Regions from separate parts of the Salipiger sp. D13 genome, predicted to be linked through region 3. Evidence: riboswitches for the same ligand, from Rfam matches in the RefSeq annotation. Region 3 holds a riboswitch; each other region holds the start of a gene.
The links. A riboswitch is a leader RNA that binds a small molecule or an ion and turns the genes downstream of it on or off. The one in region 3 is predicted to bind cobalamin.

Region 1: it holds a riboswitch for cobalamin, as region 3 does, so the genes downstream of both, nrdH (glutaredoxin-like protein NrdH) here and D6860_RS11310 (energy-coupling factor ABC transporter permease) in region 3, are expected to answer to the same signal.
Region 2: it holds a riboswitch for cobalamin, as region 3 does, so the genes downstream of both, D6860_RS17470 (TonB-dependent receptor plug domain-containing protein) here and D6860_RS11310 (energy-coupling factor ABC transporter permease) in region 3, are expected to answer to the same signal.

Annotation. Positions count from the first base shown of each region.
Region 1 covers NZ_ML112593.1:185,523-190,527, forward strand. The annotation lists gene nrdF (class 1b ribonucleoside-diphosphate reductase subunit beta) at 1-216, opposite strand, end outside; gene nrdE (class 1b ribonucleoside-diphosphate reductase subunit alpha) at 332-2,464, opposite strand; gene nrdI (class Ib ribonucleoside-diphosphate reductase assembly flavoprotein NrdI) at 2,446-2,862, opposite strand; gene nrdH (glutaredoxin-like protein NrdH) at 2,880-3,101, opposite strand; cobalamin riboswitch at 3,197-3,392, opposite strand; cobalamin riboswitch at 3,512-3,716, shown strand; gene D6860_RS09390 (hypothetical protein) at 3,854-4,135, shown strand; gene D6860_RS09395 (homocysteine S-methyltransferase family protein) at 4,244-5,005, shown strand, end outside.
Region 2 covers NZ_ML112611.1:12,098-17,102, reverse strand. The annotation lists gene D6860_RS17480 (hypothetical protein) at 1-453, opposite strand, end outside; gene D6860_RS17475 (calcium-binding protein) at 778-2,112, opposite strand; cobalamin riboswitch at 2,456-2,642, shown strand; gene D6860_RS17470 (TonB-dependent receptor plug domain-containing protein) at 2,787-4,649, shown strand; gene D6860_RS17465 (ABC transporter substrate-binding protein) at 4,636-5,005, shown strand, end outside.
Region 3 covers NZ_ML112595.1:113,366-118,370, reverse strand. The annotation lists gene D6860_RS11330 (heme NO-binding domain-containing protein) at 1-352, shown strand, start outside; gene D6860_RS11325 (GGDEF domain-containing protein) at 349-1,338, shown strand; tRNA gene D6860_RS11320 (tRNA-Gln) at 1,421-1,495, shown strand; gene cobF (precorrin-6A synthase (deacetylating)) at 1,724-2,494, opposite strand; gene D6860_RS11310 (energy-coupling factor ABC transporter permease) at 2,557-3,231, opposite strand; cobalamin riboswitch at 3,302-3,455, opposite strand; gene cobA (uroporphyrinogen-III C-methyltransferase) at 3,488-4,207, opposite strand; gene D6860_RS11300 (cobyrinate a,c-diamide synthase) at 4,204-5,005, opposite strand, start outside.

The sequences.
Region 1 (5,005 bases), on a different contig from region 3:
GTCGAGCAGCGTGAGTCCGGTGAACACGCGGATCGTCAGCCGCTGCTCGTCCTCGGTCAGCCGCGACCAGCTCTGGATGTCGTTCGACAGCGGCACCTTCTCCGGCAACCAGAAATTCGCGGTCAGCCGGTTCCATATCTCCAGGTCCTTGTCGTCCTGCACCCGGTTCCAGTTGATCGCCGCCGGTATCGCCCGGCCCTGCACGCTGTCCTTCATCTCGTCCTCGCTCCGGGAACGCCTCGGGCTTCGCGCCGCGTCCCCTCTTCTTCTCTTTGATAAATACCTCGGGGGCGTGGGGGCAGCGCCCCCACCTGCCGCAGGCAGTCCCGGCTCAGAGCGTGCAGCTCACGCAGCCCTCGACCTCGGTCCCTTCCAGCGCCGCCTGCCGCAGCCGGATGTAGTAGATCGTCTTGATCCCCTTCTTCCACGCGTAGATCTGGGCGCGGTTGATGTCGCGGGTCGAGGCCTCTGCCGGGAAGAAAAGCGTCAGCGACAGCCCCTGGTCAACGTGCTCGGTCGCGGCGGCGTAGGTGTCGATGATCGCCTCGGGGCCGATCGCATAGGCGTCGCGGTAGTACTCGAGGTTGTCGCTGTCCATGTAGGGGGCCGGGTAGTAGACCCGGCCGATCTTGCCTTCCTTGCGGATCTCGATCCGCGCCGTGATCGGGTGGATCGAGGAGGTGGCGTAGTTGATGTAGCTGATCGACCCGGTCGGCGGCACCGCCTGAAGGTTCCGGTTGTAGAGCCCGTGCGCCATCACGTCGGCCTTCAACACGGCCCAGTCGTCCTGCGTCGGCAGGTCGATGCCGAAGCGCTCGAACAGCGCTGCGGCACCCGGCAGCTCCGGATGCCAGCTGCGCGTCGTGTACTTGTCGAAGAACCTGCCGTCGGCATAGGCGGAGTCCGAGAACCCCCTGAAACACCTTCCCTTCTCCCGCGCCAGGGCGCAGGAGGCCGTCAGCGCGTGGAACAGCACGGCGGCGAAATAGGCCGAGGTGAAGGCGATCCCCTCGGGGCTGCCGTAGTGGATGCGTTCCCGCGCGAGGAACCCGTGCAGGTTCATCTGGCCAAGCCCGATGGCATGGCTTTCCTCGTTGCCCTTGCGGATCGAGGGCACGCTGTCGATGGCCGACATCTCGCTGACCGCGTTCAGCGCGCGGACCGCCGTCCCCACGGACGCGGCCAGGTCGCCCCCGTCCATCGCGCGGGCAATGTTCATCGAGCCGAGGTTGCAGGAAATGTCCGTCCCCATCCGGGCGTAGGACAGGTCGTCGTTGAACTCCGATGCCGCGTTCACCTGCAGGATCTCGGAGCAGAGGTTCGACATGGTGATGCGCCCGGCGATCGGGTTCGCCCGGTTCACCGTGTCCTCGAACATGATGTAGGGGTAGCCGCTTTCGAACTGGATCTCCGCCAGCGTCTGGAAGAACGCGCGGGCGTTGATCTTCTTCTTGCGGATGCGGGGATCGTCGACCATCTCGGCGTATTTCTCGGTCACCGAGATTTCCGAGAAGGCGCAGCCGTAGACCTTTTCGACGTCATGCGGCGAGAACAGGTACATGTCCTCGTTCTTCTTCGCCAGCTCGAAGGTCACATCGGGGATCACCACCCCCAGCGACAGCGTCTTGATGCGGATCTTCTCGTCCGCGTTCTCGCGCTTGGTGTCGAGGAAGCGCAGGATGTCCGGGTGGTGCGCATGAAGGTAGACCGCGCCCGCGCCCTGCCGCGCGCCCAGCTGGTTGGCGTAGGAAAAGCTGTCCTCGAGCAGTTTCATCACCGGGATCACGCCCGACGACTGGTCCTCGATGCCCTTGATCGGGGCGCCGTATTCGCGGATGTTGGTCAGCATGAGCGCCACGCCACCGCCGCGCTTGCTGAGCTGCAGCGCCGAGTTGATGCCGCGCCCGATGCTTTCCATGTTGTCTTCCAGCCGCAGCAGGAAGCACGACACGAACTCCCCCCGGGCCTTCTTGCCGGCGTTCAGGAAGGTCGGCGTCGCAGGCTGGAACCGCCCCGACAGGATTTCGTCCATCAGCCGCATGGCCAGCGCCTCGTCGCCACGCGCGAGGGTCAGCGCGTTCATCACCACGCGGTCCTCGTAGCGCTCGAGGTAGCGTTTCCCGTCCCGGGTCTTCAGCGTGTACGAGGTGTAGTACTTGAACGCGCCGAGGAAGGTCGGGAAGCGGAACTTCCGCGCATAGGCGGCATCCCAGATGCGCCGCAGGAACTCGCGCGGGTACTGGTCGAGCACTTCGGGTTCGTAGTAGCCCTCGTCGACGAGGAAGCCGAGCTTCTCCTCGAGCGAATGGAAGAACACGGTGTTCTGGTTCACGTGCTGCAGGAAATACTGCCGCGCGGCCATCCGGTCGGCTTCGAACTGGATGTTGCCGTCCTCGTCGTAGAGGTTCAGCATCGCGTTCAGCGCGTGGTAGTCGAGACCCTGCGTCAGGCTGGCGTCAAGCATCTGTTTTCCCAGAAGGTTTCAAGCCCGGCGCGAACGCGGGCGATGTCGGTGTCTGTCCCCGCGAGCTCGAAGCGATAGAGCACGGGCACGTTGCATTTGGCCGCGATGACCTTGCCGGCCATCGCGAAGGTGTCGCCGAAGTTCCGGTTGCCGCCGGCGATCACGCCGCGCAGCAGGGTCCGGTTGGCTTCGATGTTCAGGAACCGGATGACCGGCTTCGCCACGGCGCCGCGGCCCTCTCCGTCGGCGTAGGTCGGGCAGACGAGCACGAAGGGCCCGGTCATCACCGGCGGCGCCGCGTCCTTGCGCAGCGGCAGACGCGTCGCGGGCAGGTCGAGCCGCGCGACGAAACGGGCGGTGTTGCCCGATCCGCTGGAGAAGTAGGCAAGGCCCGGCATCGGCGCGCGGTCCCGGCTCAGCCCAGCTGGCTGATCATGTCGGGACGGAAGCCCGCCCAGTGTGCCTCGCCGGCCACGACGACCGGGGCCTGACGGTAGCCCAGTCCCTGGACCATCTCCATCGCCTGCGCATCCTCGGTCAGGTCGATCAGGTCGAAGTCGATGCCGCGCGCCTCGAGCGCACGGGTGGTCGCGGTGCACTGCACGCAGGCGGGTTTGGAGTAGACGGTGACGCTCATGTTCTGTCCCTTTGCCGGTCTCTTGTCTCCGGGCGGAAGGGACACGGGAACAGCCCGCATGTGAGGCCGCACCACGCGCCCGGGCCCTCCGCCGCGGTCGTCGTTCATGCCCTGGCAGGTCTCCTGACTTGCGGCTCGAACGCCCCGTCGTCCGCCTTCCCGGTGTGCGCTGACACCAGTGGATCGGACCGGGGCTTGCCACTTACAGTTGCGGGGGCAGTGCCGGATCTTCACCGGCTTCCCTCTTAGCCCGCGAGGTGACTCGCGGGAACCAAAGCACCTGCATGTTGCGGTCCGGGGCGCAGGGTTGTCAATATATCGACGTATCTTTCCTCGCGATAACTCCCGGCCTCCAAGGACAGGGCCAGCTTCCGACGCCTGCAAGAGACTGGACTCCGCCGCCCCGGCATGGAAAATATCGCCCTGATGGTGCCGCCCGGAAACGGGTGGCTGAAAAGGGAACGCGGTGCGGGCTGACTGCCCAATGCCGCGACTGCCCCCGCAACTGTAGGCGGAGAGCGGTTCCGATACGCACCACTGGACCAAGGGTCCGGGAAGGTTCGGAACAGCGACGACCCGCAAGTCAGGAGACCTGCCATCTCCGGCGCGGCTTCCGCGCCGCAGTCACCTTGACCCTGGCGGGGAGCCATGGGCGCGGAGGCAAAGATGGAGACGACCCGTCCGCCAGATGCCGCACGTCCGGTCCCCGCATGCGATGCGCGGAGGGCGCTATGCTTCTCGAAAGAACACTCATGACACTGCAAAGCCGGGCGGAGACGCCCGAACGGGCGCGGGAACTTGGCAGGCTCGGCTTCCTGCAATGGATGATGTTCCTGCGCTCCGACGCAAACTACCCGCACGAGGCCAACCGCGCCTTGGCGATGGCCGCGCCGTTCGAGACGACGGACCCGGCGGTCGCGGTCTTCACCGGGCTCGTGCGGCAGTCATTGGACGGCAGGGCGCACCCCATGGCCGTGCCCCTGCCCCGCCCGCGTCGCCGGGGTGGTGCCCGCGCACGCCGGGAACTGCTCTGAGGCCGGCACCGACAACATGAGCGCGCCTCATGTTAAGGGCGAATATTATGGGTTTGATCGTTGGGTCGCCTGTTGGTTATGTAGGCCCTTCCGAAAGGCAGGTTCGACATGATCAACTTCTCGCTCCCGATTTCCGAAAGCTACGAGGCCCTTCAGGCCGCGGCGCGTGAGCGCATCCTGATACTCGACGGCGCCATGGGCACGATGATCCAGACGCTGAACATGACCGAAGAGGATTTCACGGCCAAGGGCCACATCCACGGCCCGGGCTGTCGCCATCACCATTCGGACCACCCGCAGAAGGGCAACAACGACCTGCTGGTGCTGACCCAGCCGCAGGCGGTCGAGGACATCCAGCTCGAGTTCGCCCTTGCCGGGGCGGACATCCTCGAGACGAACACGTTCTCCTCGACCACCATCGCGCAGGCGGACTACGGGCTCGAGGATGCGGTGCATGACCTCAACGTCGCCGGCGCACAGGGCGCGCGGCGTGCCGCCGAGCGCGCGCAGGCGATCGACGGCAAGCGCCGCTACGTGGCCGGCGCGGTCGGCCCGACCAACCGGACCGCCTCGATCAGCCCCGACGTGAACGACCCCGGCTACCGGGCGGTGACCTTCGACGACCTGCGGATCGCCTACGGCCAGCAGATCGACGGGCTGATCGAAGGGGGGGCCGACCTGATCCTGATCGAGACGATCTTCGACACGCTGAACGCCAAGGCGGCGATCTTCGCCGCGTTCGAGAGCTTCGCCAAGGTCGGCCGGCGCCTGCCCATCATGATCTCGGGGACCATCACCGACGCCTCCGGGCGCATGCTGTCGGGCCAGACCCCGACCGCCTTCTGGCACTCGGTGCGTCATGCCCGCCCC
Region 2 (5,005 bases), on a different contig from region 3:
GGTCGGCTCGTCGCCGGGCTCCTCCGGCTCTTCCGGGTCGTCGGAAACCGCCTTGATGGACCCCTCTTCGGTCGTGGTCGACGTTGCGCGGATGCCGAAGACGTCGATGGCGTCGAGGCTATCGACGTCCAGTTCGAGGGTCAGCGTATCGCCCTGCGACACATAGGACTGCTTGTCTTCGCCCTCGGTTCCGAGACCCGGGTCGCTCACCTTTTCGGCGTCGTCCCACTGAATGGCCTCGCCGTCGAGCTGGGCGCCGTTCATGTTGAGAGGACCGCTGAGAGACACGCTGTCCCCGGAGAAGTCGTCGTCTCCGATGTAGATGGCGTTCACGTCCATGGCGCCGTCGAGCACTTCGATGTCCGCGTAGAATTTTCCATCTGCTTCATACAGGCTAACCGTGTAGGAAAGTCCTTCGGTCTCGTAGGTGAAAACTTTCGAATAATCAGGCATTGCAGTAAATCCCATCGCTCAAGAACACATTCCGGCTGGCGCGATCATCCCGGCGGCCGGGGATCGAGGCACAGTCCGTCGCGCCCATTTGATACCATGTTGCTGCCCACATCGTGCCACAAAAGCGCGAATGCCCTAGAAACAGATTGTTTCCGAACGCGTGGCGGCGGTGCCGCGTGACGCATCCGGCAGCTCGCGCATGTCTCTTTGGAACAGGGAGCGACCGCGCGCAGCACCTCTCCTGGAGTCCGATCAAGAAGGGTTCAGTCTGGGCATCAGAAGGAGGCGAGGCGGACGACCGGATGCGCCGTCCGCCCCCAAGTCTCAGACGAAAAGGAAATCGTCCTGGGTCAGGTCGCTCGCATCGACGCCGTACACCTCGATGACCTGGCCGCCCACCGAGATCTCGGAGCTGACGCCGTCCTGGGTGATGGTCAGGTCGTCGTAGGTGACGCCCCTCATCTGGATCACGTCCAGACCGTCCTCAAAGTCCGAGATCCGGTCTGTCTCGCCCACGGTGAAGGTGTTGAACACGAAGGTGTCCGCCCCCGCGCCACCGACCATCGTGTCGTCGCCACCACCGCCCGACAGCATGTCGGCGCCAGCGTTGCCGAGAAGGTAGTCGTTGCCTGCCTCGCCGAACATCGCGTCGTTGCCGCCGCCGCCCGCAATCGTGTCGGACCCCGTGCCGCCCTGGATCGTGTCGAAGCCACGCCCGCCGTAGAGCCGGTCGTTGCCGTCCTCGCCCCGCAGCAGGTCCGAGCCGTCACGTCCGAGCAGCAGGTCGTCGTCATCGCCGCCGTAGAGTTCGTCGGCCTCGGCGCCACCTTCGACGGTATCGTTGCCGGAGCCCCCGAACAGGGTATCGCGGCCCTCGTCGCCAAGCAGGTAATCGTCGCCGGCCTCACCGTAGATCGTGTCATCCTCGTATCCGCCGGCGATCGTGTCCGATCCCTCGCCCCCGGTGATGGAATCCTGCCCGCGTCCGCCGTAGATGCGGTCGGCTCCGTCTTCACCGGACAGCGTGTCATCGCCAAGCTGCCCTGCCAGGAAGTCGTTTCCGCTGCCGCCGCTGGCAAAATCGGCGCCATCGCCGCCGTAGAGATCGTCATCGCCGGTGTTGCCCGTCATGACGTCGTCGCCCTCGTCGCCGTAGAGCGTATCGGCGTCGGAACCGCCGAACATCCGGTCATCGCCTCCGCCGCCTTCGAGGCGGTCATCGCCCTGCCGGCCGGTCATCGTGTTGTCAAAGAAGTCACCGACGTAGATGTCATCGGCCGTGGTCCCCTCGTAGGGGTTCGGGAAGACCTCTCCCGGCGTGTCTTCGATATCGAGGATCAGGGCGACGATCCCGGTCACGAAGGGCTCGCCCTCGGGGTAGTGGAAATAGGTGGCGCCATTGGCCTCGAAAACGATCACCGGCACAGGAGTTCCGAGTGGCACGATCACCCCGAGCGCCTCCACCCCGGGCTGCGCCGTGCCGGAGCCGACATAGGTGATGTCGTCGCCCTCGAACGTGCTTTGCGTATCGTCGCTTCCGAGCGTGCCATCGTTGTCGGCCAATGTGCCTTCCATCTCCCCGGAGAAGGCGGTCAGTAGCAAGGTCGGATCGTCGGTCAGCAGGTTCGCATTGGCCAGCGAACCAACATACTCACGCACTGTAATGTCTTGAGTTGGCATATCGAATTTCTCCTCCACAGTCTGCGGCAACACCGCATATGAAAAAGCTTCGCCGAAAATATAGGTTTTTCAACTGTAACCCTCGCGACACAACACAACCTATTGCAGATCAAGAAAAAGAATCTTTTCTCAGATTTGATCAAATTTCAATTTTTGTTGGAAATACCCGTTATGCGGGAATCACTCACGCGCCGTCGACAGCTGGCCCGACGCAGCGCTGCGACGCTGCAACGGGGCGCCCGGTCCGTGCAGCCGGAACACATGCGCCGGACCGGGTCGCCCCGGCACCCAAGACGTCTCTTGCGCGGCGGGCGCCGCTTCAGTATCCCGGCGACATTCTGGTTCCGGCATCCCCGGAGAATAGGGAACGCGGTGCAAACCCGCGACTGCCCCCGCAACTGTGAGCGGCGAGCGTCATCGGCAACATGCCACTGGGTGAAAGCCCGGGAAGGCCCGAGCGACGCAACGACCCGCAAGTCAGGAGACCTGCCAGGATGATCACCCTCCCCTCGCGCGGGGCGCGCCACGGGGAACGGTCTGTCCGTTCGTGGTGACGTTCGCATCGTTCGCGGCGGGACCACAGGCCCTTTCCGTGAACAAATCTCACCACCGCCCTGCCGCTTGCGGGGATCGGTCAGGAAAGGAAGACAGGCATGAGACATGCCCTCGCCTCGGTCTCGGCGCTCGCGCTGACCACCGCTCCCCTCTTCGCACAGGAAGATGTCTACGAACTTCCCACCCTTCTGCTCGACGTGGGCTACGAGGCCACGACACCGCTGCAGACCGGCGTTGCGGTCGAGGTCATCACCGAGGAAGAGCTCGAGGAAGACGGCGACACCCGCGTGCTCGACATCCTCGCGCGGCAGCCGGGCGTGTCGATCCGCTCGAACGGGCCGCTGGGCACCAACGCCGGCGTGTCGATCCGGGGCGTGTCGCAGCAGAACATCGCGGTGCGGGTGGATGGCATCGACGTGTCGGACCCTTCGGGCACGCAGGTCGCCTTCGACTTCGGCGGGCTCACCGCCGGCGACATCAGCCAGATCGAGATCGTGCGCGGCTCGCAGTCGGCCCGCTACGGCTCCGAGGCGATCGGCGGCGCCATAAACATCACCACCAAGCGCGCCAGCCGCGACGGGCTGAGCGCCGAGGCCTTCGCCGAATACGGCAGCTACGAGACGCTTCGCAGCGCGGTGACGCTGTTCAACCGTGGCGAAGGTCACGAGACCGCGGTCACGCTCTCCTACGTCCGCTCCGACGGCTTCTCGGCGGCCGATGAGAACGACGGCAACGACGAGGAAGACGGCTTTGAGGCCCGCCGCCTGAGCTTCTCGGGCACCTACGATCTTGGCGACGGCGCGGCACAGCTCGAGCTTTCGGGCTTCACGCAGGAAGCGCAATACGACTACGACGAAGCCATGAGCGGCATGGTCTACGACGGCTCGCCCGACGACGTGACCGACGTCGAGGACCACGGCCTGCGTGCCGCGCTGTCGTTTTCGACCGGGCTCTTCGACCACGAGGTCTCGGCCAGCTGGTACGACATCACCCGCACGCTGACAGGCACCTCTTCGGGCAGCGATTTCCGCTACCGCTACGAGGGCACCCGGCACGAGTACCGCTACCAGGCGGGCTTCGACCTGTCGCCCACCACCCGCGCGGTCGCGGGCATCGAGCGCACCATCGAGGATTACGCCGACAACACCCGCTTCGGCACCTTCCCGGCGTCGTCGCAGGAACAGGACAGCACGGTCGACTCGCTCTTCGCCGAGCTTACCATGAAGCCCACGTCGGACATCGACCTGAGCCTGACGGTGCGCCACGACGACCACTCCGAGTATGGCGGCTTCACCACAGGGCGGCTGTCGGGCGTCTGGCGGATCCGGCCCGACCTGAGCCTGCGCGCCAACCTCGCCAACGGCTACCGCGCGCCGTCGAACTACGAGCTCTACGACGTCTATTCCGGCAACAGCGGGCTTGATCCCGAGACCTCGAAAAGCTTCGACATCGGCATCGAGAAAAGCTGGGGCGACGCCGCCTGGCTGAGCGCCACCGCCTTCGTGATCGAGGCCGAGGACATCATCGACTACTCCTACACGTCCTATGCCTACGTCCAGCGCGACGGCACCAGCACGCGGCAAGGGGTCGAGCTTTCGGGCGGCACCGAGCTGCGCCCGGGGCTGACGCTCGACGGCAGCTACACCTGGACCGACAGCTGGTCGACGGCCTCGCTCGACAGTTCCGGCTGGCAGTCCTCGGTGCCCGAGCACAGCCTCGCGCTGGGGCTGCACGCCGATCTCACCGACCGGGCGCGGCTCTCGGTCACCGGCCGCTACGAGGCCGACCGTTCGGGCCTCGACGACTACGGGTTGGTCAACAGCACCGTCACCTACGACGTCACCGACAGCACGCAGGCCTACCTGCGGGTCGAGAACCTGTTCGACGAGGAATACCAGACCGTTCCCGGCTACGGACAATCCGACCGGGCATGGTATTTCGGGGTCCGTGCAAGCTTCTAGGCTCATATCCGCTGCCGCCGCCCTGCTCTTCGCGGGGGCGGCGGCGCTTGCCGGTGCGGCACCGGAGCGGGTCGTCTCGCTCAACGTCTGCACCGACCAGCTGGCGCTGCTGCTCGGCGCGCCGGGGCAGCTTGTCTCGGTGTCGCCGCTGGCCCGCGATCCGCGCAGCTCGGCGATGGCCGAGGCGGCGCGCGCGGTGCCCGTCAACAAAGCCGCCGCCGAACAGATCGTGCTGCTCGAGCCCGACCTCGTGCTCGCCGGCAGCTACACCGCCCGCGCCGCCACCGACATGCTCGAGACGCTGGGCTACCGCGTCGAACGGTTCGAGCCCGCCCGCTCGCTCGAGGATGCGCGCG
Region 3 (5,005 bases):
TGGCGGGGTCGATTTCATCGACTTCCTGCACTCGCTCGAGGATCTGCCGGGGCGGGCGCAGCTGGCGGTGTCGGATCTGGTGCTTCCCGAGCTCGAGCTCTCCGATTCCTCTCCGGGCCAGTTCCTGCTCTCATGCCTGCGTAGCCAGCGCGAGATGCCCGGCTTCGGGCACGTTCTGGTGGGGGTGCTGCGCGCCATGGCCGACGATTACGGTGCGCTCGTCACGCTCGATCACCGTGGCGTGCTCGACGGGGCCGAGATCATCGACATCACCGTGGTCGAGGCCAGCTTCAGCGAGGGGCGGGCCTTCGAGCTCGGCGCGGTGCTCCCGCCGCGCCAGGTCGTGTCATGAGCCTGCCCGGACGCACGCTCGAGGTGATGTGCCCGATGCACCTGCAGATCGGCTCCGATGGCCGTGTCCGGGGGGCCGGGCCCACGCTTCGCAAGCTCACGGGCGAGCGGCGCCTTGCGGGCGTGCCGTTCGACGAGGTCATCGACATCTACCGCCCGAAGCGTGTCCGCAACCTGCGCGACCTGCGCGCGCTCGAGGGGCGCAAGTTGCAACTGCGCCTCCGCAACGGGCCGGGCCGCGCGCTCAAGGGGCTGGCGATGCCGGACGGGGAAGGGGGCGTTTTGCTCAACCTCTCCTTCGGCATCGGCGTGGTTGAGGCGGTGCGCAGCCATGCGCTTACCAGCACCGATTTCGCCGTGACCGACCTCGCCATCGACATGCTCTATCTCGTCGAGGCGAAATCCGCCGCGATGGAGGCCTCGCGCACGCTGAACCTGCGGCTGCAGGGGGCGATGCTCGCAGCGGAACAGCGGGCCTATACCGACTCGCTCACAGGGTTGCAGAACCGTCGTGGGCTCGACCGGGCGCTTCAGCGCCTCGTCCGCGCTGCCGAGCGCTTTGCGCTGCTCCACGTCGACCTCGATTTCTTCAAGCAGGTGAACGACACCCGCGGCCACGCCGCGGGGGACCGGGTCCTGCAGAGGGTCGGGCAGATCATGCTCGAGGTCACCCGGAGGGAAGATCTCGTCGCGCGCATCGGCGGCGACGAGTTCGTGATTCTGCTCGCGGGGGTCACCGACCGCACGCGACTCGCCGAGCTCTGCGAGCGACTCGTCGGCCGGATTGAGCAGCCGATCGCGCTCGACACCGAGGTCTGCCGGATTTCGGCAAGCATCGGCATCGTGCGAAGCGACCCCGAGATGGCGTCGTTCTCGGACACCAAAACCCTGCTCGGACGCGCCGATACCGCGCTATACACGGCCAAGCGAAACGGTCGCGCGCAATACGCGTTTCACGAAGATGGCCCGCCGAAGGCGGCGCTCTGAGGCGAGATGAAAAATCTGTATCTTTTTTGCGAAACCGGGGCTTGCGCCCCCCGGAATCGTATCGTAATACCCGCGCCACGGTTGGGGTGTAGCCAAGTGGTAAGGCAACGGTTTTTGGTACCGCGTACCGCAGGTTCGAATCCTGCCACCCCAGCCAGTTCTTCCTAACATACCGTGATGGCGTCACTTCTTCCCTTCGGGGCGGAAGAATGCCCCACTGACTGCCCCGCTCCAGTGGGCCCCTCTGGCGTGCTTTCATGCGCCTGCTGAGTGGTGAGGGAAGGCTTCGATGGAAGCCCCTGTCGAGGCGAGATCAGGGAGGGGGATGCCTAGAAAAGCCCAAGGTCTGGTCGCCTCAGCCCTGTTCCCGCAACGGGCCACCCGGCTACCGAGCGCGTCGCAGTTGCGACGCGCCCTCCGGGCAACACAGCCGCCGCAGCAGGTAGGTGTCCATGATCCAGCCGTGCCGGGCGCGCAGCTCGGCACGGCGCTCCATGATCCGGCCCCCGACCTTGGCCAGCGATCCGGCCTCGAGCGCCTGCGCCTCGGATCCGAGATAGGCGCCCCACCAGATCTGCAGCCCTTCGGGGTCAAGGCCCTGAAAGCTGCATTCGGCGTCCAGCATCACCACCACCGTTTCCTCGTCTTCCGGCCAGCCATGGTCGCGCAGCTGCCGTCCGGTGGTGATCTTGACCGGTCCGTTCACCGTGTTGAGCGGGATCGCGTGGGCCGCCGTCAGCGCCTGTATCGCGGTGATCCCGGGCACCACCCTCAGACGGGGACGGGGCACCATCCGTTCGGCGATCCGTAGCGTGCTGTCGTAGAGCGCGGGATCTCCCCAGACCAGCAGCGCCACCGGCCCCGGCGGTGCGCTCTGCATCGCGGCGACCCAGCGCCGGGCAATCTCGTCGTGCCATTCGATGACCCGTCGATTATAAGGCAGGGCGGGATCGCGCACCGGGTAATCAAAGCTTCGGACTTCGGCCTGCGCCCCCGAGGCCTCGATGATCCCGTATCGCAACGCGGCAAGCGCGTCCTTTCCCTCGCCCTTGTGGGGCACGAGGATCACCGTTGCATCGCGCAGCGCCTGCAGTCCTTCGAGCGTGACATGCGCCGGGCTTCCGGTGCCGATGCCGATGAGCCAGAGATCGTCCATCCGTGTCATTCCTGCATGCAAAAGCCGGAGCCCCGATTGAGGGGGCTCCGGCGGCAATGGCTTCAGGCCGCGTAGAGACGCGGGGTGAACAGGCGGGCGATACCGCTGTCACGGGCGGACTTGGCCGCAGCGAGGGCTGCCAGATCGGCCAGCGGCTCGATCAGGATCACCATCATGTAGGCCGCGCCGAAGGTGCCGACCGACGCCAGCGTGCCAACCGAAACGCCCTGGCCGTAGAAGGCCCAGAACGCGACCCAGGCGACAACGCCGCCCTGGTAGATCGCCGAGAGTTTCAGCACGTCCGCATAGCGCAGATCGACATAAGCGGTGCCCGGTGCGACGACGCGGCGGGCCAGAGCGGAGGCTGCGAACAGCGGCACCAGAAGCGTGGTGACGTTGACGAAATACATCGGCAGGTCGGTCGGCGCAAAGAACATCCCCTGGATCAGCAGGCCGAGCGCCAGCCCCAGCGCCGCAGGGGCGGTGCCCAGCAACAGGAACAGGGTCGAGCCGAGGATGAAGTGCACCTCCGAGATGCCCACCGCGAAATGCGGCAGCAGCTCGAAGAAGACAAAGGTGCCGATGGCCGCGAGAACAGTGCGCGGCAGCAGCGACAGTGCACCGCCCGCCTTGACGTCCTGGACGACCTCCTTTGCGGTATGGCCCGCCGCGCCCGCCGCCGTGGCAACCGCGAACATCATCTTGGCGCCGTCGACGACGCCGGGTTCGATATGCATTGATATGTCCTTTCTCGTTATGCTGCCCCACCGGCAGCGCTGGCCCCTTTGCGGGGCGGTTGAGGTGCCGAAGGGCAGGTCTCCTGACTCGCGTCTCACCGCGCCTCGGCCCTTCCCGGCAGGGTTGCCAGTGGGATGATCCTCGGCGCTCTTCGCTTACAGTTGCGGGGGCAGTCCGGGCCTTTCACCCGGTTCCCTGCGGCCGCGCATGGCGGCGCACCCTCTCGGCGGTGGCCCCTTGCGGGGCCGGGTCGTTTCACTCCTCTGCCAAAGGTCCGAACAGGATGAGCCCGGCCTTGTCGCCGGGCTCGTTCGCAAGCCGCGCGGCCAGGCTCGCGACGGTATGGCGCGAGATCTGCTGGTCGGGGCGGCTGACGGATTCCGCCAGCATCGCGGGCGTCTCGGGGGGCAGCCCCTCTGCGATCAGGCGCGCGGCAAGGCCGGGGAAGGTGCGTTTGCCCATGAAGATCGCCGTGGTCGCCATCGGGTCGGCCAGAGCCGCGATATTGGCATCCTCGGGCAGCGCGCCGGTCAGGTCGTGGCCGGTGGCGAATTGCACCCGCCGCGCGGTCAGCCGCCGGGTCAGAGGGATGCCCGCCGCTGCCGCCGCCGCACAGGCCGAGGGCACACCGGGGATGATCTCGTAGTCGATCCCGGCCTCCCTGAGCGCGGTCAGCTCTTCCTCGAGCCGGCCGAAGATGCCGCCGTCGCCGGATTTCAGCCGCACCACGCGCTGACCGACCCCGGCATACTCCACCAGCAGGCGGCTGACGTGATCCTGCCGGGGCGAGGGCCGCCCGGCACGTTTTCCGACGCCGACGAGGTCCGCCCCCTCACGCGCGTGTTCGAGGATCGGACCGGCCGAGAGATCGTCGTAGAGAACCGCATCGGCGCGGCCCAGGCGGTCCACGGCCTTGAGTGTCAGCAACTCGGGATCGCCGGGGCCGGAGCTGACGAAACTGACGAAACCGCTCATGACGGGGTCTCCCGGGAAATGAGGTGAAAGAAGGTGCCGGTGACGTTGCCGCGCACCGAACCCGTCTCGGGCACGGGCGCGCCGTCGGCGTCGCTGACGCTTGCCAGTGGTGCGTCGGGCTGTTCGAGAATGGTCGAGTAGTGGAACTCGTGCCCGCGCAGCGCCGCGCCGGGGGCGCTTCCGGGCATCGGCGCGCTCAGCACCGCGCGGCGATAGCCGAGGTGGAACTTTCGCTTTTCGTAGCTGGTCACGAGACCGAGCAGCCCGGCCATCTCGTGCCGCGTGCCCTCCTTGTCGATCAGCCCGGCGCCAAGCGCCATGTAGCCGCCGCACTCGCCATGAACGGGGCGGGTCTCTGCGAAGGCCCGCAGCCCCGCGCGGAAACTCCCGGCTGCAGAAAGCTGCCCGGCATGCAGCTCGGGGTAGCCGCCGGGCAGCCAGACCAGATCGGCATCGGCGGCAGGGGACTCGTCGGCCAGTGGCGAGAAGGGCAGGATCTCGGCGCCCGCCGCGTGCCAGCCTTCCAGCAGGTGCGGATAGGTGAAGGAGAATGCCGCATCGCGGGCAATCGCGATGCGCTGCGCCGGGGGGCGGGGCAGGGCGCCTGGAGCCGGCAGCGCATGGCCGCGCGCCGCCGCCCGGATCGCGCCAATGTCCACGTGTTCGCGCAGAAAGGCGGCATAGCCTGCGATGGCCTTGTCGAGGTCGGGATGCTCGACCGCCTGGATCAGCCCCAGATGCCGCTCGGGCAGCGCCAGATCGCCGCGCCGGGGCAGCACGCCCAACACCGGCAGCCCG